2 regions of the Dermatophilus sp. B7861-1 genome follow, and region 2 is predicted to be linked to the other one. Evidence: riboswitches for the same ligand, from Rfam matches in the RefSeq annotation. Region 2 holds a riboswitch; the other holds the start of a gene.
What was found. A riboswitch is a leader RNA that binds a small molecule or an ion and turns the genes downstream of it on or off. The one in region 2 is predicted to bind cobalamin.
Positions count from the first base shown of each region.

Region 1 (15,677 bases), 920 kb from region 2:
GGCCCGCGGCAGAGCAAAACGTGATGGGTGTGGGGTGGTGGTTGTTCCCAGGTGGGGTTGTGTAGTGGGGCTTCTTGTCCGGTGACAGCTCGTCGTGGCTGCTCGTCGAGGTTGTATGTGGTTAGGTCGTGTACGGGCTTAGTGATGACGTCGATGTCCATGCTGGAGTTGCGGGTGCGTTTCCAGTGTCCGGCCACGCGGCGTACCCATGAGGGTCCGGTGGGGGCAGCGTCGAAAGTGATAGGGATGAGCAGCACCTGTTGGGTGTTTTGCGCTTCGAGGGTGTCCAGGGTGTGGGTGAGTGAGGTGTGGTCGTTGCCTTGGAGGGCGGCGACCTGAGCGTGTAGGTGAGTGGCGACGTGGCTGATGGTGGCCTCGGGGTGGGGGCTGGTGAGGTCGATGGTGACAAGGACGAGTGTGGTCATGGTTGTTTTCCGGTAAGTCCTGTCCAGGCGATGTGAGTGCGTTCGTCGTGGTGGATGCGGGTGTTGATGCCGAAGACGTCGGCGATGAGTTCAGTGGTGAGGGTGGTGCGGGTGGGTCCTGTGGCGATGATGCGTCCGTGGTTCATGACAATGATGTGTTCGCAGAAGGCGGCGGCGAGGTCGAGGTCATGCAGGACAGCAACGACGGTGAGGTTCAATGCGCAGACGGTGTGAAGGAGGCTGATTTGGTGGCGTAGGTCGAGGTGGTTGGTGGGTTCGTCGAGCAGGAGGATGCGAGGTTCTTGGGCCAGAGCACGGGCCAGCTGTACGCGTTGACGTTCTCCGCCGGAGAGGGTGGGCCAGGTTCGGTCGGCGAGGTGGGTGATGCCTGCGGTGTGCATGGCGGTGGTGACGGCGTCGGTGTCGTGGGGGTTGTGCCATCGTCCGCGATGTGGTGTGCGTCCGAGTTCGACGATGTGTCGGACGGTGAGGTCTAGAGGAGTGTGGGGGTGTTGTTCCAGGAGTGCGCAGAGGCGGGCGCGGTGGCGTGGTGGCATGTGGGTGACGTCGTCGTCGTTGAAGTGGATGCTTCCGGTGGTGGGGCGGCGTATGCCAGCGAGGAGGTGAAGGGTGGTGGTTTTTCCGCATCCGTTAGGGCCGACAATGGCGGTGGTTGTGGCGGCTGGGATGGTGAAGTCGAGATGGGCGACGATGTCGCGTCCGTGAGTGTTCCAGCTGAGGTTGCGTGTGGTGATGTTCATGAGTGGCGGGCGTGGTTTCTCAGGAGGGCGACGAGGACAGGGGCTCCGATAGCGGCGGTGATGACTCCGATGGGGATTTCTTGGCCGGGGTTGAGCGCGCGGGCTGCGGTGTCAGACCACAGGAGCAGGAGTGCGCCTGCGAGGGCGGATGCGGGGAGCAGGCGGCGGTGGGTTGGTCCGATGATCAGGCGCATGATGTGTGGGATGGTCAGTCCGACGAAGCCGATGGGGCCGACGGTGGCGACGGTGGTTGCGGTCAGTAGGGCGCATCCGGTGAAGAGTGCCCAGCGGGTGTGTTCGACGCGGATTCCTAGGGAGCGAGCGGAGGTTTCTCCGAAGGCGAAGGCGTCGAGGGCGGGGGCGGAGGTGATGAGCGCTGTGGTGGCGAGCAGGGTGGTGATGGTGATGAGCCAAGCATGTGGTGCGCGGATTCCGCTGAAGGAGCCAAGCATCCAGGTCATGACTTCACGGGCTCCGGAGTAGCCGCCGAAGATCATGACGACGAAGGAGGTGAATGCGCCAGCGAGTTGGCTGATGGCTATTCCGGCGAGAATGGTTCGTCCGGGTGGGAGTGCGCCGGAGCGGCCGGTGGCAAGACCCAGAACCAGGGCTAGAGCTGCGATTGCGCCGGTGAAGGCGGTGACGGTGGTGGCTACTGCTGGGGGTAGTCCGGGGATGGTCCAGCCGAGGATGATTGCAGCGACGGCGCCGACGGCTGCTCCGCTGGAGATGCCCAGGAGGTAGGGGTCGGCCAGGTCGTTGCCGGTGAGTGCTTGGAGGATGCATCCGCATTGGGCTAGGGCGGCGCCGACGGCGATGGTGGCCATGATGCGGGGTAGGCGTAGTTCCCAGATGATTCGGTCGGTGAAGATGGTGACGTGGTCGCCGTGAATGAGGTGGACGCGGCGGGCAATCACGTCGATGACGTCGGTGGGTGGGATGGGGACGGATCCGATTCCTAGGACGATGATGCTGCTGGCAGCCAGGAGGAGGGTGAGGGTGGCTGCGGTGTAGATGAAGCGGGTCACTGGTCGAGTTGGGCGAGTTGGTTGCTGATGGAGCGGGCGCCGTCGACGAGGCGGACTCCGGGTGTGCTTTCGCTGAAGGGGATTGTGATGAATCGGTTGTTTTTTACGGCGTCGAGTTGGGATAGGACCGGGTCGTTGGTGAGGTAATTTTTCTTTTTTTCGGCGGTGTTCCAGCTGGCGTCAGCCAGGACGATGACGTCGGGGTTGGCGGCGACGACTTTTTCCCATGAGCCTTCGCTCCAGCCTCCGGGAAGGTTGTCGAAGATGTTGGTGGCGCCGACGGCGTTCATGATTAGGTGTGGGCCGCCTGCTCCGGCGCCGACGGTGGGGGTTTTGTCGCCGGAGTCTTACCAGAAGATGGTGTGGTTTTTGCCGGTGGCTTTGGTGCGAATTTCGTCGAGGTGTTTTTTCTGGGTGGTGATGAGGGCGTCGGCGGTGGGGGTGACGGCAAATATTTTGGCGATTTCAGCGATTTCGTTCCAGCCGTTTTCGAAGGTGGCCTCGGCGGTGGGGGTGCCTTTGGGACATCCGAAGGGGCTGGTGTAGGTGTTGATGCCTTCGGAGGTGAGTTCGTTTCGGGTGCCGACGGCTTTGTCGGTGAAGGCGCTGGCGTAGGCGGAGTAGGCGAAATCGGGTTTGGCTGCGAGGAATTGTTCTTTGCTGGGGTATTCCTTGGCGAGGACGGGGACGGTTGCGTAGGCGGTTTTGTAGGTGGGGGCGATGGTGTCGTCGAGGTAGGCAGTGCCTGCCATGCGGGGGGCCAGGCCAAGGGCGAGTGCTGTTTCGGTGGCGCCTTGGTTGAGGGTGACGAGTCTGCGTGGTGGGGTGGTGACGGTGATTTTTTCGCCGCAGTTAGTCAAGGTGATGGGTGCGGTATTGCTGCTGGTGTTGGTGGGTGTGGTGGGGGCGCCAGCGCAGGCGGTAAGCAGGAGGATGCAGGCGGCTACGGTGATGTGGTGGGGGTGTGGGCGCACGGTGTGGCTCCTGGGACCGGTGGGCCTGGGTCGCGAGGCCTGATTCTCGATCCGCGCCCGCAGGTGACGGGGCGATCACCAGCAGGTATTCGGACTTGGGGTCCCTCGGTGCGGGGCGCCTTCCCAGAGTGTTCCAGTGGCGTGTGTGCCCCGCCCGTCTCCCTTACCGCTGCGCGTCAGTTCCGGTTTTGCACCGGATTCCCTGGCCCCGTGGGCGACTGGCTTTCTCAGCGTAGCAGTGGTTTTGGTGGCTGCGGAGTCGTATTTGTTGCTGCTCACAGAGGGTATAGGTCACAGGGTGTCATGGTGGCGGAGATGGTCGAGCTGAGCTGCTACGCAGATGCGTGCTGCGGCTAGGACGCTTTCGGGTTGGTCGCGGTAGACGATGTTGGTGATGGCTTCGATGTCAGTGCCAGCTCCGCTATCGCGTGCAGCGCGGATTTGGCGCAGGCGGGCGGTGCGGTGCTGGATGTAAGCGTCCAGGATGGGGGCGGTGTAGGAGTGCGTGGGGCCGTGCCCGGGCAGGAGTGTGTGCTCGCCTTTGTCTCGCAGGAGGTCGCTGAGTAGATGGAGTGTACGTAGGTAGTCGGTGAGGGTTCCGTCGGGGTAGTCCAGCCATGTGGTGCCGCGGCCCAGGATGGTGTCACCGGTGAATAGCAGGGGTGCTTCGTGAAGTCGGAAGGTTGTGGAGTCTGCTGTGTGGCCAGGGGTGGCGATGACGTGCAGGGTGAGCCCCTCGGCGTGCAGTGTTTGCCCGTCGGTGAGAGTGGAGGTGCCGATGGATAAGGCTTGTAGGCCGGTGGCTTTTTCGATCAGGGGGATCGCGGCTGCGTGGTCTGCGTGATGGTGTGTGAGCAGTAGGTGAGAGATTTCGGCTTCGTCGCTGGTAGCGGTGGTGAGAATGGTGGCGATGTGGGTGGGGTCGGCGGGGCCGGGGTCGATGATGATGCTGTGTTTTTTACCTGGGGCGCGAAGGATGTAGGTGTTGGTTCCTTCGAGTGTCATGGGCCCCGGGTTCGGGGCACGCAGCACCGTCACAAACGGTGATGGTGCTCCGTTTCCGGGGCTTTGTGACTGTTCGAGCAGGGTCATTCCTCGCGTAGTGCTACGACGATTTCGACTTCGACGGGGGCATCCATGGGTAGGACTGCCACTCCAACAGCGCTGCGTGCATGCACGCCGATGTCTCCGAAGGCCTGTGCGAGCAGGTCGGAGGCGCCGTTGATGACGGCGGGCTGTTGGGTGAATGTTGGGTCGCTGGCGACGAAGCCAACAACTTTGACAACGCTCTGGACCTGGTCGAGGTCGCCCACTACTGATTTGACTGCGGCGATGGCGTTGAGCACGCAGGTTCGCGCTAGCTCTTGTGCTTGTTCAACGGATACCTCGGCACCTACTTTTCCTGTGATGGGAAGGGCCCCATTGACGAGAGGAAGTTGGCCGGAGGTGTGGATACGTCGTCCGTCGGCTTTGGCGGGAACGTATGAACCTACGGGAAGTGCTACTTCAGGTAAGGCTAAGCCGATCTCTTGCAATCGTTGTTCAACGGAACTCATGTTCAGTCCTCCTCTAGAGGACGTTTGAAATAAGCCACGAGATTTCCGGTATCGGTAGTGACGACCTGGACTAGTTCCCAACCATCAATACCCCAGTTGTTCAAAATTTGCTGCGTCGCGTGCGGAATGATCGGCGCGGTCGCATATTCCCATTTTTTCATGAAGCAAGCCTATCGATTTCCGCAGAACAGAACGAGCGCTGCTAATCGCACATCTGGGATTCAGTAACTCGCGTGATCGTTATATTCAGCCAGCCACTTTGGCGGTGCTATTGGTATCTTCGAAGACACGTTTCCAGTCAGTGACCTCTGGGTGTAGGCGCAGCATCTTGCGCCGTTCACGTTCGGTCATACCTCCCCAAACGCCGAATTCAATGCGCTCATCCAGGGCTTCTGCGAGGCAATCGACGACTACTTCGCAATTGCGGCAGATCCTCTTAGCGCGTTGTTGAGCTTTTCCTTCCACAAAAAGCTCATCCGGACCAACGGTCCTGCACCAAGCCCTTGCTGACCAATGCTCGATAGACTCTTCGAACGTTGTTTCGGGCGTTTCAGTAATCACAACTCAACCCTTCAATACGCTGGCGGCCGCGTTGACGCTTCGCGCTGTGAAATCGATCTTAGACACAGACTGGGAGGGATTTGCAATACAGGTTGCCCTGAAAGTCCCCATAGGCGATAGAACTGTGAGAGAGTGCCCCAGCATCTCTTAGAGTTAATGTGATCTAGATCACAGTTAACGCTTTATAGGGGTATAAATGATGCCTAGGCATGGCCTATTTCGGCTTATTACTCCACTGCCGCGGCGCAACACGACATCATCCAAAAGGGACGCCACCTCCGACGGGACGTAACCTTTACTACATGACGAATGACCCCACCGTCCCCGCGTCTGACCACGAGCAGAATGCGGCGCCGGAGCAACGCGAGGGGCTTCATTCCGCGTTCCGTCTACTGGGTGGAGTTGTCGCCGGATCAACTGTTCTAGGAGTCCTCGTCGCAGGAATCTTCATGCCTGTTGTTGGAGCAGGCGGTCTAGCTACTAAATCCATCGTGGCTTCGTTCGACGCCATGCCCGCAGAATTCACGGCCTCCCCCGCCTCACAACAAACACGCATCCTGGCCGCAGACGGCTCCACCATCGCCACCCTGGCCGAAGACAACCGTCAAGTGGTCTCCCTAGATGAAATCGCCCCGATCATGCGTAAAGCACAGATCGCGATCGAAGATGAACGTTTTTACGAGCACAGTGGCGTTGATCCCCGAGGCGTAGCCCGAGCCCTATTCGCCACACTGCGCGGCGACACCCAGGGCGCATCCACCATCACACAGCAATACGTCCGCCAAACCTTGGTCACCACTGCCCTGAAATCCGACAACGAGGCTGGCGTCGCAGCAGCCCTAGAACGCGGCGGCGTTGCTGGCATCGTCCGCAAACTCCAGGAAATGAAATACGCCATCGCCCTGGAAGACAACCTCAGCAAAGAACAAGTTCTCGAGGGTTACCTCAACCTCGTCTATTACGGTGCAGGAGCATACGGCGTCGAAGCTGCAGCGCAACGCTACTTCAGCAAACGCGCTTCCAAACTCACCCTGCCCGAAGCCGCAATGATCGCAGGCCAAGTGCAGCGCCCCAGCTACACCAACCCATTCGAACGCCCCGAAGAAACACTCAAACGCCGCAACGCCGTACTAGACCGAATGCTTTCTTCTCACGTCATCACCGCAGAAGAACACGACGAAGCAATCAACACACCCCTAGGACTTAAACCAAGTCTGCCAAAACAGTCCTGTAATGCCTCGGGGTCCCCGTACTTCTGCGAATACGTCGTCAACTGGCTTCTGGACCAGCCCTCCTTGGGCAAAGACCGCAAGAGCCGCCGCAATGCCCTCTACCGCAAAGGGCTGAAAATCGAGACACCTTTTGACCCCAAACTCGCTGCCTTCGCCCGAGAAGAACTCATCAAACGCGCCCCCGTAGAAGACAGCAAGAGCCGCGGGGCTGCCGTTGCTGTTGTACAACCCGGAACTGGAAAAGTTATTGCCACCGCCCAAAACACCAACTACGGGCAAGGCTCTGGCGAAGCTGGCGTAGAGACCACCGTGAACTGGAGCGTAGACGCCAAATACGGGGCTTCCGGCGGTTTCCAGATCGGTTCAACTGCCAAGCCTTTCAACCTAGTCGCTGCTCTAGAGAAAGGCATGTCCCCGGACACTGTCCTTCAAGTGCCTCCTAACCACACGCCATACTCGGTCTCCCAACTTGGTGGAAACAAGTGTGGCTTCATTGGCCGTCCCTTCCAGCCCAAGAACCACGAGGGCAACGAGTTCGGCCCCATGAGCTTGAAAAAAGCCACCCAAAAATCCGTGAACACTGCCTTCGTGGAACTGGCCTCCCAGGTAGGGGTCTGCAACATCGTCGATGTCATGGGAAGGATGGGCCTACACACCGGATACGGGCAGAAGTACGGAACCAAATTCGTCCCCAACGTCATCCTCGGCGCAGACAACGCTTCTCCCCTAACCCTGGCCTCGGCCTACGCCACCTTGGCAGCCGGCGGCAAATACTGCGAGCCAGTCCCCGTAACGAAAGTCAGTGACTTCCACGGCAAAGTTTTCCCCATTCGAGGCGCGAACTGTCGTCAAGCAATCAGCCAAAAAGTCGCCTACGACACCACCCGCATCCTTGAATCCGTCATCTCTCCCGGAGCTACCGGTGAACAGATGGCCCTGGCAGATGGCCGAGTCGCGGCAGGTAAAACAGGAACCGCCGACGCGAGTGTGCACACCTGGTTCGCCGGGTTCACTCCTCAGCTGGCCACTGCCGCGTGGGTCGGACGCCCCAACGCGCAGCTGCCTCAACCACACGTATACGGGTCTACCTTCGCTGGTCCGATCTGGACCGCAGTGATGAACGAAGCCTCCAAAGGCATGCCCAAGCTCGACTTCCAGCAAAACCCCAACAAACCAGGACAAGGCACTCCTGCTTCCGAGACCGCCGAGGTCCCAGACGTGGTGGGGCGGACCCTGAACTCGGCTAAGAAGCAACTCGAAAGCGAAGGCTTCAAGGTCAAGATCAACTCCGAGAAAATGCCCTCGGACAACATTGACTACGGCCGCGTAGCTCAGATCACACCAATGGCAGGCTCACAAGCTAGCCGCGGAAGCACAGTCACCATCACGCTCTCCAGCGGAGCTGATGAGTAACCCGCAAAAGAAAAAACGTGTAGATAACGTGTAGATAACGTGTAGATGCAGTTTGGGGGCGCTGGCACCTATCGGTGTAGGCGCCCCCATCACTACATCTGTCAAGATGGTTAACGATGAACACACTCATGCGAGGAGCCGCTGCTTTGGCGGCCGCAGCCGTTGGAACTGCCGCCTACGGAGCTTTTGTAGAACGCAACAATTTCACGCTCCGTCGTTTCACGGTGCCTGTTCTTCCACCCGGGGCACCACAGATCCGAGTTCTCCATCTGTCTGACATCCACATGATGCCTTGGCAGCTGCGCAAGCAGGAATGGATCGCCGGTCTCGTTGACCTGGAACCTGATCTGGTCATTGACACCGGTGATCACATCTCTCACCCTGACTCAGTCCCTGTGGTGCTGGATTTGCTAGAGCCATTACTGCGCCTGCCTGGTGCGTTCGTGTTGGGGTCGAACGACTATTTCGCCCCTGCTGCGCGCAATCCAATGAAATATCTGCTGAAGTCTGAGCCAACACCAAGTTCGAAACGTCTACCTACGGAGGCACTTGTTCTTGGGCTAGGTGAGATGGGATGGCGTGACCTATCGAACGCTCGCGGCCACCTCACCGTCAAAGGCGTAGAAATCGCGCTGGTCGGTGTCGATGACCCCCACCTGAAGTACGACATGTTCCACCAGATTCCGGCCGCACCAGAACATCCGACCCCAGATCTAAAACTAGGTCTACTTCACGCCCCTTACACACGTGTGCTCGAGGCGATGACCGCCGAAGGAGTGGACCTGATGTTCGCTGGCCACACCCACGGCGGGCAGTTAGCAATTCCGGGCTACGGCGCCATCGTCACTAACTGTGACTTGGATACGCGCCGGGTTAAAGGATTGTCGCGTTGGTGGGAGGGAGCGAACGGAATCGATTCTTCCCACGCACCAGCCGAAGCAGCCTGGCTTCATGTCTCCGGCGGATTGGGTACCTCCCCGTTCGTTCCAATCCGTATCGCGGCACGTCCCGAAGCATCACTGTTGACTCTTACCCCACGAGAGCACTGAACAGCGTCATCTGCTGCCAAAGCAGACCGATTGGGAGAAAAGCACCCACGTGCGTTAACGTTGGGAGTCGCTGGGACTAAGTCCACAGCATCCTCGGGGTGTGGCGCAGCTTGGTAGCGCGCTTCGTTCGGGACGAAGAGGTCGCAGGTTCAAATCCTGTCACCCCGACCAACTCTGAAAGGGCCCCTCACCTAGGTGAGGGGCCCTTTCAGCATCCTGATGCCCAACCCATCCCACACCCGAACCACACCGGTTACCCCGCACACGCGATGTGATGGAGTTAAAGAGTGAAGGCGAACAACACACATCTCCTCTGCACTACCACCGCGCTCCTAAGCCTCGCCTTCCTCAGCGCCTGCAAAATCAACCCCATCGCCTCAGCCGCATCCAGCACCGACCACCTCGCCCACGTCACCGGCATCACCGACGGCAACATCATCAAAGTTGACCTCGACGGCACCACCGAACACATCCGTCTCATCGGAATCAGCACTCCCCCAGGCACTAGCTGCTACACCCAAGAAGCCACCAACCGCATACGCCGATTCATCGAAGCCACCGCCGTACGCCTCGAGGCAGACCCCACCTACAGCAACCGCGACCCCCAAGGCCACCTATTACGCCACATATTCACCTCAGACGGAACCAACGTCGCCCAAAACCTCATCAACGACGGATACGTCCACGCCACCACCACCAAACCCCCATACCGCTACCAACCCGCCTACACCGCAGCCCAAAAAGAAGCCCAAAAAGCACAACGCGGCCTCTGGGCCGCCTGCACCACCACACCCAACCAACCCAAATAACCCCCTCACCCCACCACACCCAACACCACCGTCGCCGCAACAACCGCGCACCCCGCACACACCACCCCAGCACCCCCCAACCGCCACACATTCCACTTCACTCCCGCAGCCGAACACCGCTGCAGCCACAACAACGTCGCCAACGACCCCCATGGCGTCACCAACGGCCCCACATTCGCCCCCACCAATACCGCCATCAACCCCACCGCATCACCCGGAACCACCCCCTCCACCGCCAAATACGCAGGCAAATTGTTCACCACATTCGCCAACAACGCCGTCACACCAGCCACCCGCAACAACCCACCCACACCCTCTGCAGACCCCAACACCCCACCCAACCAACCCAAACCACCCACACCCTCAACCCAACCAACCAGCACCGACAACACCACAAACCCCAACGCCATCCCCCACGGCACCCCCACCCCACGCAACAACCCCGCATCCCGCACCAACACCGCACCCACCAACACCACAACGCCCACCGACGAGACCAACCACGGCTCCACCCCCACCGCAAACGCAGGCCCCACTGCCCCACACACCACAAACCCCACCAGCAACAAAACCCGATCACACCCCTCACCAGCAGGCACCACCCCATACCTGCCCGACACCAGCGCCGGATACATCACAACCACACACACCAACGTCACCACAATCGCCACACACCCGGGCCATAACGCCAACGCCACATAATCCCCATGCCCCAACCCCCACCGGGCAAAACGATCCACCGCCATAAGATTCGTCAAATTCGACACCGGTAACAACAACGACCCCGTATTGGCAACCCATAACGTCGTCACCACAAACGGCCGCACCGGCACACCCACCTGCCTAGCCAGCGCAAGCGCCACCGGCGTCAACAACACAGCCGTCGTATCAAGAGAAAGAAAAACAGTAGTAACGACAGCAAAAACAGAAAACAACCACCACAAAAGAAACGTACGACCCTGCCCCCACCCCGCAATCCAGCGAGCAGCAACATCAAAAACACCCACACGCTGAGCCACATCAGCCAAGACAGTGACCGTCACAAGGAAAGCGACAACCGGAGCAACCCGCTCAACAACAGGAATAACAGTGTGAGTAAACACAATTGCTAATCGTGCCGCAGATAAAAACACCTTCTGCGCAGACTCGCTCCCCCAGCCACCGCACCGTTGCACACAAGCACACCCAACATGAGCAGCAACTAATCGCACTCAGTGACACCATGCAGCAGTGAACACCACAGAGAACGAGGACACCACGCCTCACAAACACGGCGTAACCGTTCTCCTGAGCGCTCTCGGCGTCGTCTTCGGCGACATCGGCACCAGCCCCCTCTATGCCCTCCAAACAGTCTTCTCCACAGACCACAACGCTGTCGCAGCCACCACCGAAGACGTTTACGGAGTGCTTTCCCTCGTAGTGTGGTCCATCACCATCGTGGTGTCCATCAAATACATCGCACTAGTCATGCGCGCCGACAACAACGGCGAAGGCGGCATCCTCACCCTCACCGCGCTCCTACGCAGGATCTACCGCAACCCCCGACACATCTACACCGCCACCCTGCTAGGCATCCTCGGCGCCGCACTCTTCTACGGCGACTCCCTCATCACACCCGCCATCTCCGTCATGAGCGCCGTCGAAGGACTCGCCGTCATCGACCCCACCGCCGAAACCCTCGTAGTGCCCCTGTCCCTGATCATCCTCACCATCCTCTTCGCCTTACAGCACAAAGGCACCCACGCCGTCGGCAAAGCCTTCGGACCAGTCATGATGCTCTGGTTCCTCACCATCGCCGCCCTCGGAATCCCCCACATCTTCACCCACCCAGCCGTCCTACAAGGCCTCTCCCCCACCTGGGCAATCCACTTCGCCCTCGACCGCCCCGCCGTCGCCTTCATCGCCCTCGGCGCAGCAGTCCTCACCATCACCGGCGCCGAAGCCCTCTACGCCGACATGGGCCACTTCGGCGCACCCCCAATCCGCAAAGCCTGGTTCTTCATCGTCTTTCCCTGCCTCCTACTCAACTACCTTGGCCAATGCGCCCTCATCCTCACTAACCCCGCCGCCATCGACTCCCCCTTCTTCCACCTTGTCCCCACCCCACTGCTCATCCCCGTAGTCATCCTCGCCACCGCAGCCACCGTCATCGCATCCCAAGCCGTCATCTCCGGAGCCTTCTCCGTATCACAACAAGCCCTCAACCTCGGCCTCCTACCCCACTTCGCCATCCGCCACACCTCCCGAGAAGAAGGCGGACAAATCTACGTACCCATCATCAACACCACCCTGGCCATCGGCGTAGCCATCCTCATCCTCAGCTTCCGCAGCTCCGCAGCCCTCGCCAACGCCTACGGCCTAGCCGTCACCGGAACCCTTATCCTCACCACCGTCCTATTCACCATGCTCGCCCACCGCTGCTGGAACTGGCCCGCCTGGGTCATCGCCCCCATCACGACACTCATCGGCAGCCTGGAACTGCTCTACTTCGCCGCCAACCTCACCAAAGTCATCCACGGCGGCTGGCTACCCATCGTCATCGCCACCATCATCCTCATCATCATGACCACCTGGATGCGCGGCGCCCACCTGGCCAACAAGCGCAGAGCCAGCCTCGAAACCAATCTCCTGACCTGGCTGGAAAAAATCTCCGACAAAGGCATCCCCCGCGTCCCAGGACAAGCGATCTACCTACACCACAACCTCGAAACCGTTCCCCTAGCCCTCAAAGAAAACCTCCGCTTCAACCACGTCCTTCACGAAAACATCGCCATCGTCACCGTCGAAACCACCAACATCCCTCACGTACGCCACAACGACCGGGTCACCGTGACCGACATCGGCACCGAAGACGATGGCATCGTGACCATACGCATCCGCCTAGGCTTCAACGACTCCCGCGATGTGCCCCACAACCTCGCCTGGAGCGCAGGCAAAGACCCCCACTTCACCTACGACGCCGACGAAGCCCGCTACTTCCTCTCCGTACTGCACATTCACCCCAACCACAACTACAACAAACTCACCCGCATCCGCCGCGGCCTGTTCATCTTTCTCAACCGCAACGCAGGCAGCCGCGCTGAAGCCTTCCACCTACCACCCCATCGCACCGCGATCCTTGGCGGATCCATGTACCTATAGCCCGCCACCACACAACGAAGCAGCGGCGCCACGAACTATCGCGACACCGCTGCCTCACACAGCTACTACCAAATCAGCGACCAGTACCGCCGTACACGACCGCCTGAACCTGCTCATCATCGAGACCAAACGCTGAATGCACAGCACGCACAGCCTCATCCAACTGATCATCCCGTGTCACCACCGAAACACGGATCTCCGAGGTCGAAATCATCTCAATGTTGATCCCAGCCGAAGCCAACGCAGCAAACAAGGTTGCAGAAACACCCGGGTGAGAACGCATACCCTCACCCACCAGCGACAACTTACCAATCTGGTCGTCGTAAAAAATGTTCTCAAAGCCGATCTGCTCACGCACTTGATCCAAAGCCTGAACAGTCCGGTCACCATCAGCCATCGGCAACGTGAACGAAATATCCGTCGTACCAGCCTTCGACGTAGACACATTCTGCACAATCATGTCGATGTTGCCCTGCGCCTCCGAAACCACCTGGAAAATACTCGCAGCCTTCCCAGGAATATCCGGCACCGCAGTAATCGTGACCTTTGCCTGGCCACGATCATGCGCCACCCCCGTAATCAACGGCTCCTCCACAGCGTCTCCTCCTCGAGGCTCGTCAGTGATGATGGTGCCCGTCTTATGCGAGAACGACGAGCGAACGTGAATCGGAACATTGAAACGACGCGCGTACTCCACACAACGCAACATGAGAATCTTCGCGCCAGAAGCCGCCATCTCCATCATCTCCTCTGTGGAGACACGCTCGAGACGACGCGCCTTCGGCACAATCCGCGGATCAGCCGTGAAAACACCATCAACATCCGAATAGATCTCGCACACATCCGCACCCAACGCCGCAGCCAAAGCCACCGCCGTCGTATCCGAACCACCCCGACCCAACGTCGTGATGTTCTTCGTCGTCTGCGAAACTCCCTGGAAACCAGCCACAATCGCGATATGGCCCTCAGCCAACGCCGACTGAATCCGGCCAGGGGTCACATCAATAATGCTCGCCCGACCATGCACCTCATCCGTGATCACACCAGCCTGCGATCCCGTAAACGACTGCGCCGAATGCCCCAACGCCTCAATAGCCATCGCCAACACAGCCATCGAAATGCGCTCACCCGCAGTCAGCAACATATCCAGCTCACGCGCCGGAGGAAGCGGAGTCACCTCCTGCGCAAGATCCATCAAATCATCCGTCGTGTCCCCCATCGCCGAGACGACAACACACACATCGTTGCCTGCGCGCTTAGTCTCCACAATCCGCCGCGCAACACGCTTAACACTCTCAGCATCCGCCACCGACGAACCGCCGTACTTCTGCACCACCAAACTCATGGACTACACGCCTCTCCAACGCAGACAACGCGACAATTCGCGCCAAGTCTAAAGCTCCACACAATTCACACCACCGCCTGACCATCCAACCAACCCCACCCACCCCCATCCAAAAAACCCACCAAAAACCCTCACACACAACAACACCCCGCCGATAAACACATGAACCACAAACCCGGTCAGGGGAGACCCTCACGCCTCAGAAGGTCGCATGAACAACGTCGCCGAGAAAGAACCCCGCACCCACACCAGCGGAAACACCGACGAACCCGGCCTGCAACTCACCAACATCGTGCTCACCCACCGAAAACGCACCATCCTCGACCACACCCGCCTAGGCGTTCTCCCCGGCACCATCACAGCATTAACCGGACCAGCCGGATCCGGAAAAACAACCCTCATGCGCGTAGCCGCAGGAATCCTACGCCCCACCTCCGGCACCATCCGCATCGCCGGCATCGACCCCACCACACACCCCCAACAAGCCCGCGCACACACCGGCTGGCTCCCAGCCACCCGCACCAACCTCGGCCCAGTCACCCCCCGCGAACTCCTACGCACCTTCACCATCGGACACCGCCTACCCGAACGCACCGGACGCCTACGCACCAACGAACTCATCGAACGAATGAACCTCACCCACGTCGCAGACACACACGCCAGCACCCTGCCCCTGGCAACCCAAACCCTCCTCATGCTTGCCTGCGCCACCATCCACAACCCCGCCGTCCTCCTCCTAGACGAACCACTCACCGGACTCGACAGCGACGACCGCGCACACATCGCCGACCACCTACGCGCCGAAGCCCACCGCGGAACAGCAATCCTTGCCACCGCCCCCGACTCCTGGCTCCTCGACGAAGTCGCACACCGCTGCGTCACCATCGACCACGGCCGCATCACCGGATCACACGAACTCCACACCACCAACGGTCACCGCTGGCGCATCGTCAGCCTCGACGGCGACATCCTCCGCACCACCCTCAACGCCAACGGAGTCGACTACGAAGACGTGCCCACCCCCGATGGCCGCCTCACCCACCGCGCCGCCGTCGACGTCGCCATGACCCACGAACGCGAAGCCACCGCCCTACTCAACGCCCTCACCCGATCAGGCGTACCCGTCTACGGATTCGGCCCCAGCAACACCACCCACACCCCACTCAACGAAACCCCCACCATCCACGGCCACGAGGCCACCCCGTGAAACTACGCCTACCCAAACGCACCAAACGCACCCGCGAATGGCGCTGGACCACCGACCGCCGCAAAGCAGAAAAAACCCAACGCAAAACCCAACACACTCCCAAACCCGCCACCACCCGCAGCGACAACCGAACCCCTCACACCGGCATCGCCCGCCTCACCGACGCCCTACCCCGC
Region 1 is NZ_CM180082.1:2,442,093-2,457,769, forward strand. Features, by position in the region: gene AC2T9U_RS10760 ((2Fe-2S) ferredoxin domain-containing protein) at 1-425, opposite strand, end outside; gene AC2T9U_RS10765 (ABC transporter ATP-binding protein) at 422-1,186, opposite strand; gene AC2T9U_RS10770 (FecCD family ABC transporter permease) at 1,183-2,214, opposite strand; partial or broken gene AC2T9U_RS10775 (ABC transporter substrate-binding protein) at 2,211-2,966, opposite strand; cobalamin riboswitch at 3,252-3,426, opposite strand; gene AC2T9U_RS10780 (MBL fold metallo-hydrolase) at 3,480-4,193, opposite strand; gene AC2T9U_RS10785 (RidA family protein) at 4,277-4,744, opposite strand; gene sp36 (Sp36 family protein) at 4,747-4,905, opposite strand; gene AC2T9U_RS10795 (WhiB family transcriptional regulator) at 4,991-5,305, opposite strand; gene AC2T9U_RS10800 (penicillin-binding protein) at 5,608-7,950, shown strand; gene AC2T9U_RS10805 (metallophosphoesterase) at 8,067-8,999, shown strand; tRNA gene AC2T9U_RS10810 (tRNA-Pro) at 9,094-9,170, shown strand; gene AC2T9U_RS10815 (thermonuclease family protein) at 9,287-9,808, shown strand; gene AC2T9U_RS10820 (ArsB/NhaD family transporter) at 9,814-10,911, opposite strand; gene AC2T9U_RS10825 (potassium transporter Kup) at 11,039-12,949, shown strand; gene AC2T9U_RS10830 (aspartate kinase) at 13,023-14,294, opposite strand; gene AC2T9U_RS10835 (ATP-binding cassette domain-containing protein) at 14,506-15,501, shown strand; gene AC2T9U_RS10840 (hypothetical protein) at 15,498-15,677, shown strand, end outside.
Region 1: linked by a shared signal. The riboswitch ahead of AC2T9U_RS10775 (ABC transporter substrate-binding protein) and the one ahead of AC2T9U_RS06725 (homocysteine S-methyltransferase family protein) in region 2 are both predicted to bind cobalamin.

Region 2 (15,677 bases):
TGACCCCCGAAGACATGGTCATCGTTGATATCAACGGCACAATCATCGCCGGAGAACACGGACCAAGCTCCGACACCGCATCTCACCTAGCCGTCTACCGCGCCCGCCCCGACGTGATGTCCATCATCCACACACACTCCCGCTACGCCACCGCCTTCGCCGCCGCAGGCCGACCCATTCCGTGCGTCCTGACCGCCATCGCCGACGAATTCGGAGGCGAAGTACCCCTAGGGGACTATGCCCCCATCGGCGGTAACGCCATCGGCGAAGAAATAGTCCGATCCATCGGCACCTCACCAGCAATCCTGATGAAACAGCACGGCGTATTCACCATCGGCCCAACAATCGACAAAGCCCTCCAAGCCGCCATCATGGTCGAAGACATCGCCCACACGGTCCTCGTCGCAGAATCCCTCGGCACCCTCACCGAACTACCCCAAGAAGAAATCAACGCCAACTTCGACCGCTACCAAAACCGTTACGGCACCGACGCCGCCAGTGAAGGACTACGCCGATGAGCACCTACGAACTAACCACCTTCGGCGAAGCCCAAATCCGACTCACCGTCCACCGCGGCGAACGCCTAGCAACCTGCAGCGACCTCCGGCTCACCCCAGCAGGCTCCGAAGCCAACGTCGCCGGCCTACTAGCCCAACTCGCCCGCAGAACCACCTACGCCACAGTCCTACCCGGAGGAGACCTGGCCTGCCGATTCCTCTCCGAATACCGCGGCGCAGGCGTCGACCTTTCCCACGTCGTTCGTGTCCCAGAAGGCCGCATGGCCCTCTACTTCCTCGAACCAGGCGATCCACCCATGCCCGCCCGCGTCACCTACGACCGCCACCACACCGCCTTCCGCGACATCACCCCCAACACCTTCAACTGGGACGCACTGCTAGACACCGACGTCCTCTTCGTCACCGGCATCACCGCCGCACTCACCCCATCCACCGCCGCCACCGTCACCTACGCCGTCACCCAAGCCCACCGACGCGGCGTCCGCGTCGCCCTCGACGTCAACTACCGCAGCCTCCTGTGGACCCCAGCCCAAGCACGAGCAGTCCTCGAACCCCTCTTCGACAAAGTCGACATCCTCTTCTGCTCACGCTCAGACGCCCACAAACTCTTCGGCCTCGACGGAGACGGGCCCGCCATCAACGCCCAACTCCACGCCATGTACAACACCATCAACCACGTCATCTCCACAGACGGCATCAACGGCGTCTACTACAGCGGCATCGAAGGAAAATCCATCCACGCCGTCGAAACTGTCCCCATCACCGACCGCCCAGGAGCAGGCGACTCCTTCGTCGCCGCCACCCTCCACGGCTACCTCGGCAACAGCGTCAAAGACGGAATCATCTGGGGACTACGCACCTCAAAACTTGCCCTCACCCACCACGGCGACCTCACCCACGTCACCCCCGAAGAACTCGCCATACCCACCACAGCAGACATCCTGCGCTGAAAACCCACCCCACCACCTACCTACCCTCTAGCCGTTCAGCCGGCCCACCACCTAGGACTCGTCATGAGTGACATCGCTGTACCCTCAGCGCACCCAACAGCGCTACAACAAATCGACTCACGCCCACTCACCCGAAACCAAAAAAGCCTCATCGGCCTAGCCATCACCGGAAACATCTCCGAATTCTTCGACATGTTCCTCATCGGCTTCGCCGTAAACAGCCTGCTCAAAGACCCCAACTGGAACCTCAACGGCAACGAAATCGGCATCATCCTTGCCATGTCCGGCCTTGGCACCGTCATCGGCGCCATCCTCTGGGGACACCTCGCCGACCGCATCGGACGCAAAGTCAGCTTCTTCTGGTGCGTCCTGCTCTTCACCCTCTTCACCTTCATATCCGTCTTCACCCCCGACAACGCCTGGATCATGCTGGCCGCCCTGCGCGTCCTCGTCGGCATCGGCGTCGGCGGACTCAACATCGTCTCCATCCCCTACATCCAAGAATTCGTCCCCGCTAAACAACGCGGCCTACTATCCGGACTCGCCTCCGTATTCATCCCCCTAGGCCTATTCCTCGGCAGCCTCGCCTCCAAAATGGTCGGCGACAACTGGAGACTGCTCATCGCCCTGGGAGCCGCGCCAATCTTTCTCCTCCTATGGCTACGAGCCGTGCCCGAATCACCCCGCTACCTACAAACCCAAGGCCGCACCGACGAGGCCCGAAAAGCCCTCGCCTGGGCACTAGAAATCCCCGTCAACAAACTCGGTGAACTACCTGCCCCCACCCACACCGAAGCAGCCTCATACTCCATTATCTTCAGCAACTACCTACGGCCACTAGTCATCATCACCCTCGGATCCTTCAGCTTCATCCTCGGGTCCTCCGTCATCCAATCCTGGGGCCAAACCATCCTTGGCTCCGGCTACGCATTCGACACCGGCATGGTCGCCAACCTCTTCATGCTCGTCTCACTCGGTGACCTCCTCGGCCGCCTCACCTCCGCCTGGCTCGCCGACAAAATCGGCCGCAGAAGGACCATGTTCAGTTTCGGACTCATCGGCGCCTGCGGACTACTCCTCGCAGCTATCTCCACAACCACCGGTGATAGCGCCCACGCCGGATGGATCTTCTTCACCGGAATCCTCATCGCCATGACCTTCGGCGACGGAGCCTTCGGCATCCTCAATGCCTTCGGAGCTGAACAATTCCCCAACGAAGCCCGATCCACCGGACTCGGCCTCGGATACGGCATCGGAGCCACCGCCAAAATCTTCGGACCCGCACTCCTGGGCGCAATGTTCGGAGCAAAAGTCACCCTCGACTCCATCGCCCCAGCCTTCACCTTCTTCGCCGCACTCCTACTCCTCGGCGGTATCACCTACCTCTTCGCCACCGAAACCAAAGGCAAATCACTCGACACCATCTAACCCACCACCAACCACACAACACCAACCAACCGGAGATCAGACATGAGCAAAATCGACGAAATCACCCGCGAAAAATGGATCCTCGGGGCATTCCCCGAATGGGGAACCTGGCTCAACGAAGAAATCGACAACACTCACGTCGAACCAGGCACCGTCAGCATGTGGTGGATCGGCTGCACCGGTATCTGGCTCAAAACCGAAAACGGCACCAACATCGCCACCGACCTATGGTTCGGCAACGGCAAACGCACCCAAAAAGTCACCGAAATGAAGCCCTACCACCAGATGCGCAACATGACCGGTGGACGAGCACTCCAACCCAACCTGCGCGCAGCACCCATCGTTTACGACCCCTTCGCCGTAACCCAGGTCGACGCCGTCCTGGCCACCCACATCCACCAAGACCACATCGACCCCTTCTTCGCCGCAGCAGTCCTGAAAAACTGTTCGCCCGACGTCCCCTTCATCGGCCCACAAGGCTGCGCCGACCTCTGGGTCTCATGGGGTGTCCCAGAAGAACGCATCACCGTCGTCAAACCTGGTGACACCGTACAAATCAAAGACGTCGAGATCGTCATGCTCGACTCCTTCGACCGCACCGTCCTGGTCACCTCCTCCGAAGACCTCGAAGGCACCGTCCCCACCATGGACGACAAAGCAGTCAACTACCTATTCAAAACCCCCGCCGGGAACATCTACCACAGCGGCGACTCGCACTACTCCATCCGCTACGCCAAACACGGAAAAGACCACCACATCGACGTCGCCCTAGGCTCCTACGGCGAAAACCCCATCGGCAACCAAGACAAGATGACCTCCGTGGACATCCTGCGCATGGCCGAAGCCCTCGGCACCAAAGTGGTCATTCCGTTCCACCACGACGTATGGACCAACTTCAAAGCCGACCCCATGGAAATCCTCATGCTGTGGCGCTACAAGAAAGACGTCCTGCAGTACCAGTTCAAACCATTCCTCTGGGAAGTCGGCGGCAAATTCACCTACCCCACTGACAAAGACAAAATCCAATACCACTACCGCCGCGGCTTTGAAGACTGCTTCACCGAAGAACAAAACGTCCCATTTCCCTCCATCCTCTAAGCACCACGCCCATCACATGCGGGTGGCCCGCACACCATCACGGTGCGCGGGCCACCCGCATGCCCCAAAAACCTCAATCAACACGGAGCCTCATGCACACTCACCTCCGGAACCGGGCCATCCCAACGCACAACCTCCACCAAAACATGCTGACCAGTACACCCCTGCGACAAACCAGAGGTAGCAACATCAGCAGTCAACACATTCGGATTACCGTGCACACACGTCCCCACACGTAGCCCAGCCTGGCCAGCCTCTGGCCCATGCACCTGCGGGTCATACGGGTCAAACCATGCCCCCGTCGACAACTGCACAACGTTCTGGCGCACAGCATCACTCAAAATCGCCCCCGCCAGACAAGCCCCGCGATCATTGCTCACCAAAACGACATCTCCGGTATCAATACCCCGCGCCGCAGCATCCGCAGGATTCAAACGAATCGGCTCCCGACCAGCCACCTTCGAAGCCATCGATGTAGCACCGTCATCAAGCTGAGAATGCAGCCGTGAAGCAGGCTGATTAGCCAACAACAACAACGGGAATGTATTGGCATAGTTCGCACCCAAATACTCTGTAGGAGCCAGCCACGTTGGGTGCCCCGGGCAATCAGGCAACTCAAGCGCAGCAATCGTCTCGCTCGTCAGCTCAATGCGACCCGACGGAGTAGGCAACGGATTCTCATCAGGATCCGCCCGGAAATCCTCAAACGCCACAATGGAACCCAGCCGAGGCAGATCAATCCCCTCGCTATCCCAAAACTCCTCAAACGATGGCAGCTCCGGCACCTGCATCCCCGGCGGCGTGATACGGCCCTGAGTGACATCCTCCTCAAAAACGCCGTACAAGTGACGCAGCCACTCCTGCGCATCACGGTTCTCAGTGAAAACCTCACCCACCTCAAGCCGCTCGGCCAAAGCTGCGTAAATATCGTAGTCATCACGAGCCTCGCAGTACCGAGAAACCAGCGCTCGCATCGGAGTTAGTCGCGCCCCCGAACGCGCCCCACCAATATCATCACGCTCAAAAGTAGTGGTGGAGGGAAGAACGATGTCTGCGTGACGTGCTGTAGACGTCCAGTAAGGATCAGAAACGATGATCGTGTCTGGACGGGTAAAAGCATTCGTCAGACGCCCCAGATCTTGATGGTGATGGAAGGGATTTCCTCCGGCCCACCACACCAGACGAATATCGGGATACGTGTAAGTGCCACCGTCATACGTGAACTCCTCACCCGGATGAAGAAGCAAATCACTGATCTTGGCAACCGGGATGAACTCACTAACTGGATTCTGCCCTTGAGGCAAAGCTGGGAACCGTAGCGGCGTAGAGGAACAGCCTGGCTTATTCATCGACCCATACCCGCTGGCAAACCCACCACCAGGAAGACCGATCTGCCCCAAATGAGCCGCAAGCGCCAACGCAGCCCACATGGGTTGTTCACCATGGCGAGCTCGCTGCAATGACCACGAAACAGTGACGAGTGTGCGCGTTTCAGCGGCCAAGCGCGCTAAGGCTTGAATCTCTTCAGCCTTAATCCCCGTAATCTCCTCCGCCCAGCGCGCGGATTTCGGCTCACCATCACTGCGGCCAAGGATGTAATCGGCATACGTGTCAGCACCCGAGCAGTACTTCTCCAGAAATTCGCTATCAGCGAGATTCTCTTCGAGCAGAACATGGGTCATCGCGAGCATGAGTGCCGTGTCCGTTCCAGGAGAAACAGGTACCCAGCGCGCTCCAGGTAGGTCATCGCGCAGCGGTGAAACAACCACAAGGTTCGCGCCACGGGAATGTAAAGCATCAAGCGCTCGCCCGGTGGGGTGATCACCTGCGCCTCCTGCATCAATTCCAGTGTTTTTTAAGGGAACTCCACCAAAAGCGATGAGCGTTTCTGTGTGCTCAGCGATGACATCCCACGTGGTCGCGAACTGAGTCAGGGCGGACTCGTCCGTAAGGATGTGCGGGAAAAGAACTTCCGACGCTCCCGTTGAATATGTATTTACACCCCGCGTATATCCGCCCAATGTGTTGAGAAAGCGGTGAAGTTGACTCTGCGCGTGATGAAAACGCCCTGCGCTTGCCCAACCATAGGAGCCCCCGAAAACTGCCTGCGCGCCATGGTCACGGTAAACGCGACCTAGCTCATCGGCGAGACGGTCAAGCACCTCATCCCACCCTGGGGTGATCCAGTCTTGATTAGAGCCAGCGCGCCCGCGCTCGCGGTCAGGTCCTGGGCCGTGTTCCCACCAGCGGCGTCGTACAGCAGGGCGCTGTACACGCGAAGGGCGCGTGACCGCGCCTGGCACGTTATCCAGCAGGGCAGATGGTGCAGTGTCATCGGACCAGGGGGTGACAGATTCGATGTCGGTTCCATCGGGGGAATGGTGGGCGTCGTACACACCCCAGTGGGAGACATGGCGGGAACTCATGTACTCCAGGGTGCCCCACGCGTGGAGCTTGAACGTTCACGGAAGCGAAAAGTGAGAGAATATTTAAAGGCAGTGTCGCCACCGTGATTAGGGGAGTGGTGGGAAGCGCTGGTAAAGTCGCCTCTTGCCGTCAGAACGGCCGCGGATAAAGAGCGCCGGGTGGATAAGCCCCCGAGCACCGCGCAACGACAGATCGAGGAGTTGCCCAGTGTCGCTGGACGCCGAAACCAAGAAGCAGATCATGGAAGAGTACGCCACGCACGAGGGTGACACCGGTTCCCCTGAGGTGCAGATCGCGCTCTTGACCAAGCGCATCAATGACCTCACCCAGCACAGCCGTGAGCACAAGCACGACCACCACAGCCGTCGTGGCCTGCTCCTTCTGGTTGGTCGCCGTAAGCGCATGCTGCGTTACCTCGCAGACATTGACATCGAGCGCTACCGCTCACTCATCAAACGTCTCGGTCTGCGTCACTGAGTCTTCGCGTCAAGGGCGGTTCCTTTGGGAGCCGCCCTTGACGCGTATCCCGTATCACGCAGAGGACGACGTCTCTAGATACGGGTGCGCTTTTCTGAAAGCACATACACGCCCGGAAAAGTGCAACACGCCCGCCTAACGGGCCTCACGTCGTGAAAACTGTCCCAAAACAGGACAGCATGGAAGGAAAACTCGGCTGGGCTGCAATGCGCCCCCGAGAAACGAGCGCACGAACGCTCGTAACGTGCCCGGCCCCGAGGTCCACGGACACAGTGTCAAACACAGCCTGGACGCTGCCGCGCACGAGTTGGAACACCCGATGCACAACGACGATGCATTTGGTGAGTAGATGAAGAAAAGGAGGGCCCACATGGAGGGTCCAGAAATCACGTTCGCCGAAACCGTCATCGACAACGGAAAGTTCGGCAAGCGCACCATCCGGTTCGAAACCGGACGTCTCGCAAAGCAGGCCGCAGGCTCGGTCACTGCTTACATCTTTGAAGATGAGATGGACACCGGCACCGCTCTGCTGTCCACCACCACCGCGGGCAAGACACCCAAGGACCAGTTCGACTTCTTCCCGCTGACCGTTGACGTTGAAGAACGCCAGTACGCTGCGGGCAAAATTCCCGGTTCGTTCTTCCGCCGTGAAGGCCGCCCCGGCACCGACGCGATCCTGACCTGCCGCCTCATCGACCGCCCGTTGCGTCCCTCCTTTGTGAAGGGCCTGCGCAACGAGGTTCAGGTTGTCATCACCGTTCTCGCTAGCCACCCGGACTACCAGTACGACGTGCTGGCGATCAACGCAGCATCGGCATCCACGCAAATTTCCGGTCTGCCGTTCTCTGGCCCGGTCGGTGGCGTCCGTGTTTCTTTGATCGACGGACAGTGGGTTGCTTTCCCTGACTTCTCACACGCCGAGAAATCCACCTTCGACATGGTTGTTGCAGGCCGCATCGTTGGCCAGAACGCTGACGGCAGTGACGATGTTGCCATCATGATGGTGGAAGCTGAATCCACGGAATCCACGTGGCAGCTGGTGAAAAACGAAGGCAAGACCGCCCCGACCGAAGAGGTCGTTGCCGAGGGGCTCGAAGCCGCCAAGGTGTTCATCGCGCAGCTGTGTAAAGCCCAGTCCGAGCTGGCCGCTACCGCTGCCAAAGAGGTCCGCGAATTCCCGCTGTTCCTTGACTACCAGGACGATGTTTACGCCGCTGTTGAGACAGCTTCTGGTGAGAAACTCCGCGAACTGCTCTCAGTAGCAGACAAGCAGGAACGCGAAGACGGCATCGATGATCTGAAAGAAGAACTCAAGTCTTCACTCGCCGGAACTGAAGAAGAACCAGGCGAATTTGCTGGGCGGGAAAAAGAAATTTCCGCCGCCTACAAAGCCGTCCAAAAGAACCTGGTCCGCGAGCGCATTCTGCGTGAGCAGGTCCGCATCGATGGCCGTGGCTTGGCCGATATTCGGGCACTCTCGGCCGAAGTTGAGGTGCTTCCACGAGTTCACGGTTCGGCGATCTTCGAACGCGGTGAAACCCAGATTATGGGCGTGACCACCCTGAACATGCTCCGCATGGAGCAGCAAGTGGACTCGCTGAGCCCGCATACGCGCAAGCGGTACATGCACAACTACAACTTCCCGCCGTTCTCCACTGGCGAGACCGGGCGCGTTGGTTCGCCTAAGCGTCGCGAGATCGGTCACGGCATGCTGGCCGAACGCGCGCTCGTGCCTGTTCTTCCCAGCCGTGAAGAATTCCCATACGCAATCCGTCAGGTCTCTGAAGCCCTCGGATCTAACGGGTCGACCTCGATGGGGTCGGTCTGTGCATCGACGCTGTCACTGCTCAACGCCGGTGTGCCGTTGCGCGCCCCAGTTGCTGGTATCGCGATGGGTCTGGTCTCGGCCGAAATCGACGGCGAAATGAAGTACGCGGCGCTGACCGACATCCTTGGCGCCGAAGATGCCTTCGGTGACATGGACTTCAAGGTTGCCGGTACGCGCGAATTCGTTACCGCTATTCAGTTGGACACCAAGCTCGACGGCATCCCTGCCTCCGTGCTTGGCGGGGCTTTGAAGCAGGCCCGCGAAGCTCGCTTCCACATCCTCGACGTGATGCTCGAGGCAATCGACACCCCCGACGAGATGAGCCCCTTCGCGCCTCGCGTGATCTCGGTTCAGGTTCCCGTCGACAAGATCGGTGAAGTCATCGGCCCGAAGGGCAAGATGATCAACCAGATCCAGGAAGACACTGGCGCAGACATCTCGATCGAAGATGACGGCACCGTCTTCATTGGTGCTACTGACGGCCCCTCGGCCGAAGCAGCACGTGCCGCTGTCAACGCGATCGCTAACCCACAGATGCCAGAGGTTGGCGAACGCTTCCTTGGCACAGTGGTCAAGACCACCACGTTCGGTGCGTTTATCTCCCTGCTTCCGGGCAAAGACGGCCTCTTGCACATCTCTGAAGTGCGCAAACTGGTCGGTGGCAAGCGCATTGACGTGGTCGATGACGTTCTGGCAGTGGGGCAGAAAGTGCAGGTTGAGCTTAAAGAAATCGACCCGCGCGGAAAGCTGTCCCTTGCCGTTGTGCTGACCGAAGAGCAGCAGGCAGCAGCCGAGGCTGCAGCTTCCGAAGGAGCTAGCTCCAGCTCCAGTTCCGAAGGTGAAAGCGACTCCCGTCCGCGTCGCCGCGGCGGACGAGGCGACAATGGTGGGCGCCGCCCGCGTCGCGACGACGATGACGCCCCGCGTCCCCGCCGTCGCCGCCGGACGCACCACGATGACAATGTCGAATCCGGCACGAACACTCGCGAGGCCAAAGAGCTCGTCGACTCCGCTAAAGCTTCCGAGGGCGCAAGTAACTCCTCCGAAGAAGCCTGAGTGAGTCGCTAGCTCGCATAGTCAGAGCAAGCTGCCTGTGGGGCTCTTCCCGTTACCGGGAAGAGCCCCACAGAAGCATCCGGGGGTTCCTGGCCACGCCGAATAGGAAACAATCCACAGCGGGCGTTGTCCCCAGAGCGCATGCGGCAGCAGAACACGCTTTACGCTGGCGAGCATGACTCAATCAACCCCAGAAGACCGAAAGCATCTCGGCATGCTCCGGTTAAAACCGGTGGAAGACATCCTCCATCAGCAGGACGATGAGTCCGCTGTCGCCGGTGAAACTGGCCAATTCGTCAAACGCCTCGGGTTGAAAGACCTCATCGGTTTCGGCGTAGGCATGATCATCGGCACCGGGATTTTCACCCTCACCGGGATCGAGGCCAAGAACCACGCAGGCCCAGCCGTGGTCTTGGCCTTTCTTATTGCCGGAGCAGTGAGCGGGTTGGCTGCGCTGTGCTACGCCGAGCTCGCTGCCGCTGTCCCGACTGCGGGATCGGCATACACCTACACATACGCCACCATTGGTGAGATCTTCGCGTGGATCATCGGGTGGGACCTGGTTCTGGAATTCGCGCTCGGTGCTGCCGTGGTATCGCGAGGATGGTCGGGATACATGCTGCACCTGTTCCCCTGGTTACCGAGTTCATTATTCGGTGAAGGATCAGTCATCAATCTCGGGGCTATCGGGATCGCCATCATTCTTGGGGTGGTTGCCACGATAGGGGTCCGTGAGAGCGCCTGGGTCACCAACCTGCTTGTGGCAGTCAAAGTTTCCATTTGTGTGTTCATCATTGCGCTCGGTGCCTTCTTCGTGAAAGCGCAGAACTGGCAGCCATTCATTCCACCGTCGCAGCCCAGTGCTGCCGACACCGCATCAGGATTGAAGCAGCCTCTTTCGCAGTGGGTGTTCGGTTTTGAGCCTGCAGCATTCGGGATTGGTGGAGTGCTTACCGCAACGGCAGTGGTTTTCTTCGCCTATTCCGGGTTCGAATCAGTAGCGAACATGGCTGAAGAATCCACGAACCCCGCCAAAGACATGCCTCGAGGACTGATCGGCGCGTTGGTACTGTGCATGATTTTGTACATGGGCGTCTCCGCTGTGATCACCGGAATGGTTCCCTACAACCGCATTGATGAAGGGGCTCCTTTGGCTGCAGCGTTCACCTCTGTCGGGTTGGGGTGGGCTGGAGTTCTGATCTCTATCGCCGCGATTTGTGGCCTGACTTCGGTGATTTTGGTGGACATCGTAGGGATGGGGCGGATCGGTTTCGCGATGGGCCGAGACAAACTTCTACCAGCGTGGATTGGTCGGTTGCATCCCAAGTACGGCACCCCCTCGAGGATGACGCTTTTGACGACGGCTTTTGTTGTCCTTCTTGGCGGCTTCGTTCCGTTGGCGGAACTGGCTGACATGGTCGCCATCGGAACACTGTTTGCGTTTGTCGTTGTCAGCGTGGCTGTGCCGGTGCTACGGCGAACTCGCCCAGACCTGAAACGGCCTTTCCGGGTCCCGTTCTCACCCGTTGTGCCAATAATTTCGGTGTTGGCATGCCTGTTTTTGATGACCAACTTGTCTTTGGAGACGTGGATTCGGTTCCTGGTGTGGTTTGGGATCGGTGTGGTTATTTACGTGACGTACAGCTACCGGCATGCCCGCGTTGGTAGTGAGGGCACGGCTGGTTGATAACTGATTTGTCTGCACTGTGCAGGTAAGCGGCGGTACCCGGCAGGGTGTCGGTTACCGCCGCTTACCTGTGTGCCTGGCGGTGATGTTCTGCTTTCGTGGATGCAGGAATTGGCCAGGATTACTGCAGGTGAGCCGTCGGTTGCAGTGGCTCGTTCAGCCCGTCACAGGGTCAGGCGTGCGACCCCAGTGCGACGATGTGCTCAGGTAGCCGGTCGTTGTTGCCGTACATGAAGTGGTTGCTCATGTTCTCTGAGAATCGGCTGGCCTCGGTGTATTTGCCAACGGCTTCAGCTACCTGACGTACCAGCATCGGGCTCGCGCCGCAGCACACGCCGAGGTAGTGGGCGCCGAGATCGAATGCTTCTTTGGCGAACGCCTCGATCTCGTACCGGTTGGTGTAGAGCGGGTCGAGGGCGGTGGGGAAAGCACGTCCGTGTGGCGAGGGAACGCTGGCAGAGACGTCGGAGAGGTTGAAGAAGGTGGGTTCTTCTTGGGAGGTGCGGTAGGGGATAGGTAGTGCCCCTACGTGGCAGGTCACTGCCTTTCGGATGGCGCGTAGCCAGGGCATCATCGTTTCTGGTCCGCGGAAGCAGTTCAGTCCTACTACGTCTGCGCCGCCTTGTTCTAAGCGGCAGGCTGTTTCGACAATGTCGACGCCGTCGGTCATTTCATTGGCGGCCATCGGTGCGATGGTGAGTACTACGGGCAGACCGCTGCTTTTTGCTACTTCGAGGGCGGTGAGTGCTTCGCCTGCGTAGTAGAACGTTTCACCGATGATGAGGTCGGCGCCTTCGTCGACGGCCCAGCCCACCATTTCGGTGAACATGGCGCGTACTTCGGCTTGGGATGCGGGGTCTGCGGGGTCCCAGATATTGCTGTTGCTGATGTTGCCGGCCATGAGGTTGCCGGGGACGGCATCGGCGACGTTGCGGGCGATTTGCAGTGCGGCGCGGTTCAGTGGTTCGAGTAGGTCTTCTTTACCGATGACGCGCATTTTTTCGCGGTGGCCGTTGTAGGTGAAGGCTTCGACGATGTCAGAGCCAGCGCGTTGGAAGTCCACGTGCAGGGCTCGTAGTGCGTCTGGATGTTCTAGGGCTACCTCGGGTACGAATTCGCCTGCGGTGAGGTATCCGCGGCGTTCCAGTTCGAACAGGAATCCTTCTGCGCAGATCACGGGGCCTGCGTCGAGGCGTTCGACCAGGGTGGGCTGTTCACTCATTATTGCTCTCCTCGGCAATTTTGGAGCTTCACCACGAGGGAGCGGATGAGCCGCAGGTGTCGATGCGCGGGCGTGCCTGTTTGTGGGCATGCCTTAAGGTGACGCCGCGGCCGTCCATCACTCGTGGATCGGCATATTGGTGACGGCGCAGGCGGTCTCCTGACTTTCAGGTCGAACGCTCTTCCTCAGCCTTCCCGGAGGGACTCCAGTGGCATGTGTGAGGCGGAGCTTCCTGATCACAGTGGCGAGGACCGTGCCGGTTTTTCACCGGCTTCCCGTTTCTGCGTCGTGTGCCCGGGAGTCTAAGCGTGACGCGGTTTTTCGTCTCATGTCCGACCGGATAACGGACAGGTGTGTACCGCGGCGAGAGGGGTTAGGAGTGTCTGGTGGTGGTCGTGGGGACCTCGCCGATTGCTTCCAGTGGGCGGCGGCGCATGCGGTGGGGGAGGACGAGGTGGGCTGCTTCGTCGAGGTCGTTTTCGGTGATGGTTCCGCGTCCGTGCCAGGCTGCGAGTGCTTTGGCTGCGCGGAGCATCATGATGTCGGCGCGGTGTCCGTCAACACCTGCTTCCATGCAGGTTCGAGCTACGGTGTAGAGGTGTTCGCGGGGGACGGTGACGTCTTTGACGCGGTGCATTGCTCCGGCGATGCGGCGGGAGAGGCGGCGGGATTCTTCTTCCCAGCGGCAGACGAAGCCTGCGGGGTCGTCTTCGTAGGCTAGGCGGCGTTCGACGATTTGGATACGTTCGGCGATGGATGTTGATCCGTTGATGGTGACGCATAGGCCGAAGCGGTCGAGGAATTGTGGACGTAGTTCTCCTTCTTCGGGGTTCATGGTGCCGATGAGGGTGAACCGGGCGGGGTGGGAGAGGCTTACGCCTTCGCGTTCGACGGTGTTGACGCCCATTGCGGCTGAGTCCAGGAGTAGGTCGACGAGGTGGTCGTCGAGGAGGTTGACTTCGTCGACGTAGAGGATGCCGCGGTGTGCGGCGGCGAGCAGGCCTGGGTCGAGGCGGCGGGTTCCGTCTTTGAGGGCGTGTTCGAGGTTGAGGGTGCCGGTGATGCGGTCTTCGGTGGCGCCGATGGGTAGTTCGATGACGGGTACGCGGACGTTTTTGATGGGGGGTGTATCACCGAGGTTGGGTTCGAGATGTTCGCGTAGGTCGTGGTATTCCTCGGGGGAGAGGTGGAAGGGGGATCCGTCGATTTCGGGGTGGGTGGGGAGTAGTTCGGCTAGGGCGCGTACGGCAGTGGATTTGGCGGTGCCTTTTTCGCCGCGGATGAGTACGCCGGATAGTGCGGGGGAGATGACGGCTAGGAGGAGGGCTAGGCGCATTTCGTCTTGTCCGACGATGGCGGCGAAGGGGTATGGGGGGCGGTGCATGGGGGCTCCTGCGGGGTGTGGTTAGTGGGGGATTTGGGTGCGGACGAGGTGGATGAGGTCGTCTGCGTGGAGTTCGTCGATGGTGTGGCAGGGGGCGTTGAGGGCGTGTGCGAGGGCGGCGGCGTGGCCGAGTCGGGCAGTGGTGGGGTTTTCGGTGTCGACGACTATCCAGCGGGTTCGGGGGTCTTTGCCGAGGTTGGTGGCGAGGCGGTGGGCTTGGTTGATTGCGCTGGGTGTGGGGTCGCCGTCGAGGTCGATGTTGGCGCAGCCGTCGCTGACGAGGATGAGTAGGGGGCGTAGTTCGGGGGTTTTGTGTAGGAGGTTGTGTAGGAGGCGGCTGGTGGTGGTTAGGGCGGTGGGTAGTGGGGTGGGGCCGCCGATGGGTAGGTCGGTCAGGAGGCGTCCGGCTAGTTCGATGGAGGAGGTGGGGGGTAGGAGGATGTGGGCGTTGCGGTGGTGGAAGGTGATGAGGGCGACGCGGTTGCGTTTTTGGTAGGCGTCGAGGAGGAGGGAGAGGATGGCGCCTTTGGCTGCGGTCATGCGGTTTTGGGCGCCCATGGAGCCGCTGGCGTCGACGATGAAGATGGTGCAGTTTCCGGGGTGGTGTTGGCGGATTTTTTCTTGCCAGTCGCTGCGTTCGATTTGGATGCGGCCGTGGGGGTTGTTGCGGGTGTGCTGGTGGGGTGCGGCGGCGCGGATGGTGGCGTCGAGGGCGAGTTCGCCGGTGGTGTTGGGGCGTGCTGGGCGGGAGCGGATGTAGCGGCCGCGGTGGGCGGTGGTGGGGGTGTTTTTGCGGCCGGGGGTGTGGGGGTTGGTGGTGTTGGTGGCCAGGGGGATGACGGGGAATGTGGTGCCGGGGAGGGGGATGAGGGAGCAGGTTGCGGGGGTATCGGTGTCGTTGTCGCTGGGGGTTGGGTCTGTGGTTGTGGGGGTGGGTTGGGGTGTGAGGGAGGTTCCTGTGGTGTTGTCGGGGTTGGTGGTGTGATTTTGTTTGTGGTTGGTGGTCGGTGGTGGGGATTGGTGGCTGGTGGGGTGGGTTTTGGGTGGGGTGTGGTGGGGGAGGTTGGGCAGTGAGGGTGAGGTGTGTGGGGTGGGTTGGGGTGTCTCGGTGGGGGTGGTGGGGTTAGGGGTGGTGTGGCTGCGGTGGGTGAGGACGAGGGAGGTGACGGCGTGGACGTCTTCGGTGGTGGCGTGGCGTCGTCCGTGCCAGGCGGCGTGGGCGCGAGTGGCTTGAGTGAGGACGATGTCGGCGCGGTGTCCGGCGACATGGTTGGTGGTGGTGATTGTGGTGATGAGGTTGTGGAGTTCGGGACAGAGGTTGATGTGGGGGAGTAGGTTGCGGGCGGCTTGTAGGTGGGTGGCGTGGTGGTGTTCGTGGGGTGCCCAGGCGTGGGCAAATGCGTGGGGGTTGTTTTCGTAGGCGAGGGTGCGTTCGAGTAGGAGGACGCGGGTGTCGAGGTCGGTGATGGAGGTGATGTCGACGCATAGCCCGAATCGGTCGAGGGTGTGATCGGGGAGGGGTCCTTCTTCGGGGTTCATGGTGCCGATGAGGGCGAATTGGGCGGGGTGGGTGCAGGAGATGCCTTCGCGTTCGATGCGGGC
Region 2 is NZ_CM180082.1:1,518,010-1,533,686, reverse strand. Features, by position in the region: gene AC2T9U_RS06765 (L-ribulose-5-phosphate 3-epimerase) at 1-518, shown strand, start outside; gene AC2T9U_RS06760 (sugar kinase) at 515-1,468, shown strand; gene AC2T9U_RS06755 (MFS transporter) at 1,532-2,896, shown strand; gene ulaG (L-ascorbate 6-phosphate lactonase) at 2,939-3,994, shown strand; gene AC2T9U_RS06745 (molybdopterin-dependent oxidoreductase) at 4,072-6,420, opposite strand; gene rpsO (30S ribosomal protein S15) at 6,629-6,898, shown strand; gene AC2T9U_RS06735 (polyribonucleotide nucleotidyltransferase) at 7,269-9,782, shown strand; gene AC2T9U_RS06730 (APC family permease) at 9,958-11,469, shown strand; gene AC2T9U_RS06725 (homocysteine S-methyltransferase family protein) at 11,642-12,691, opposite strand; cobalamin riboswitch at 12,824-13,012, opposite strand; gene AC2T9U_RS06720 (magnesium chelatase ATPase subunit I) at 13,065-14,075, opposite strand; gene AC2T9U_RS06715 (VWA domain-containing protein) at 14,097-15,677, opposite strand, start outside.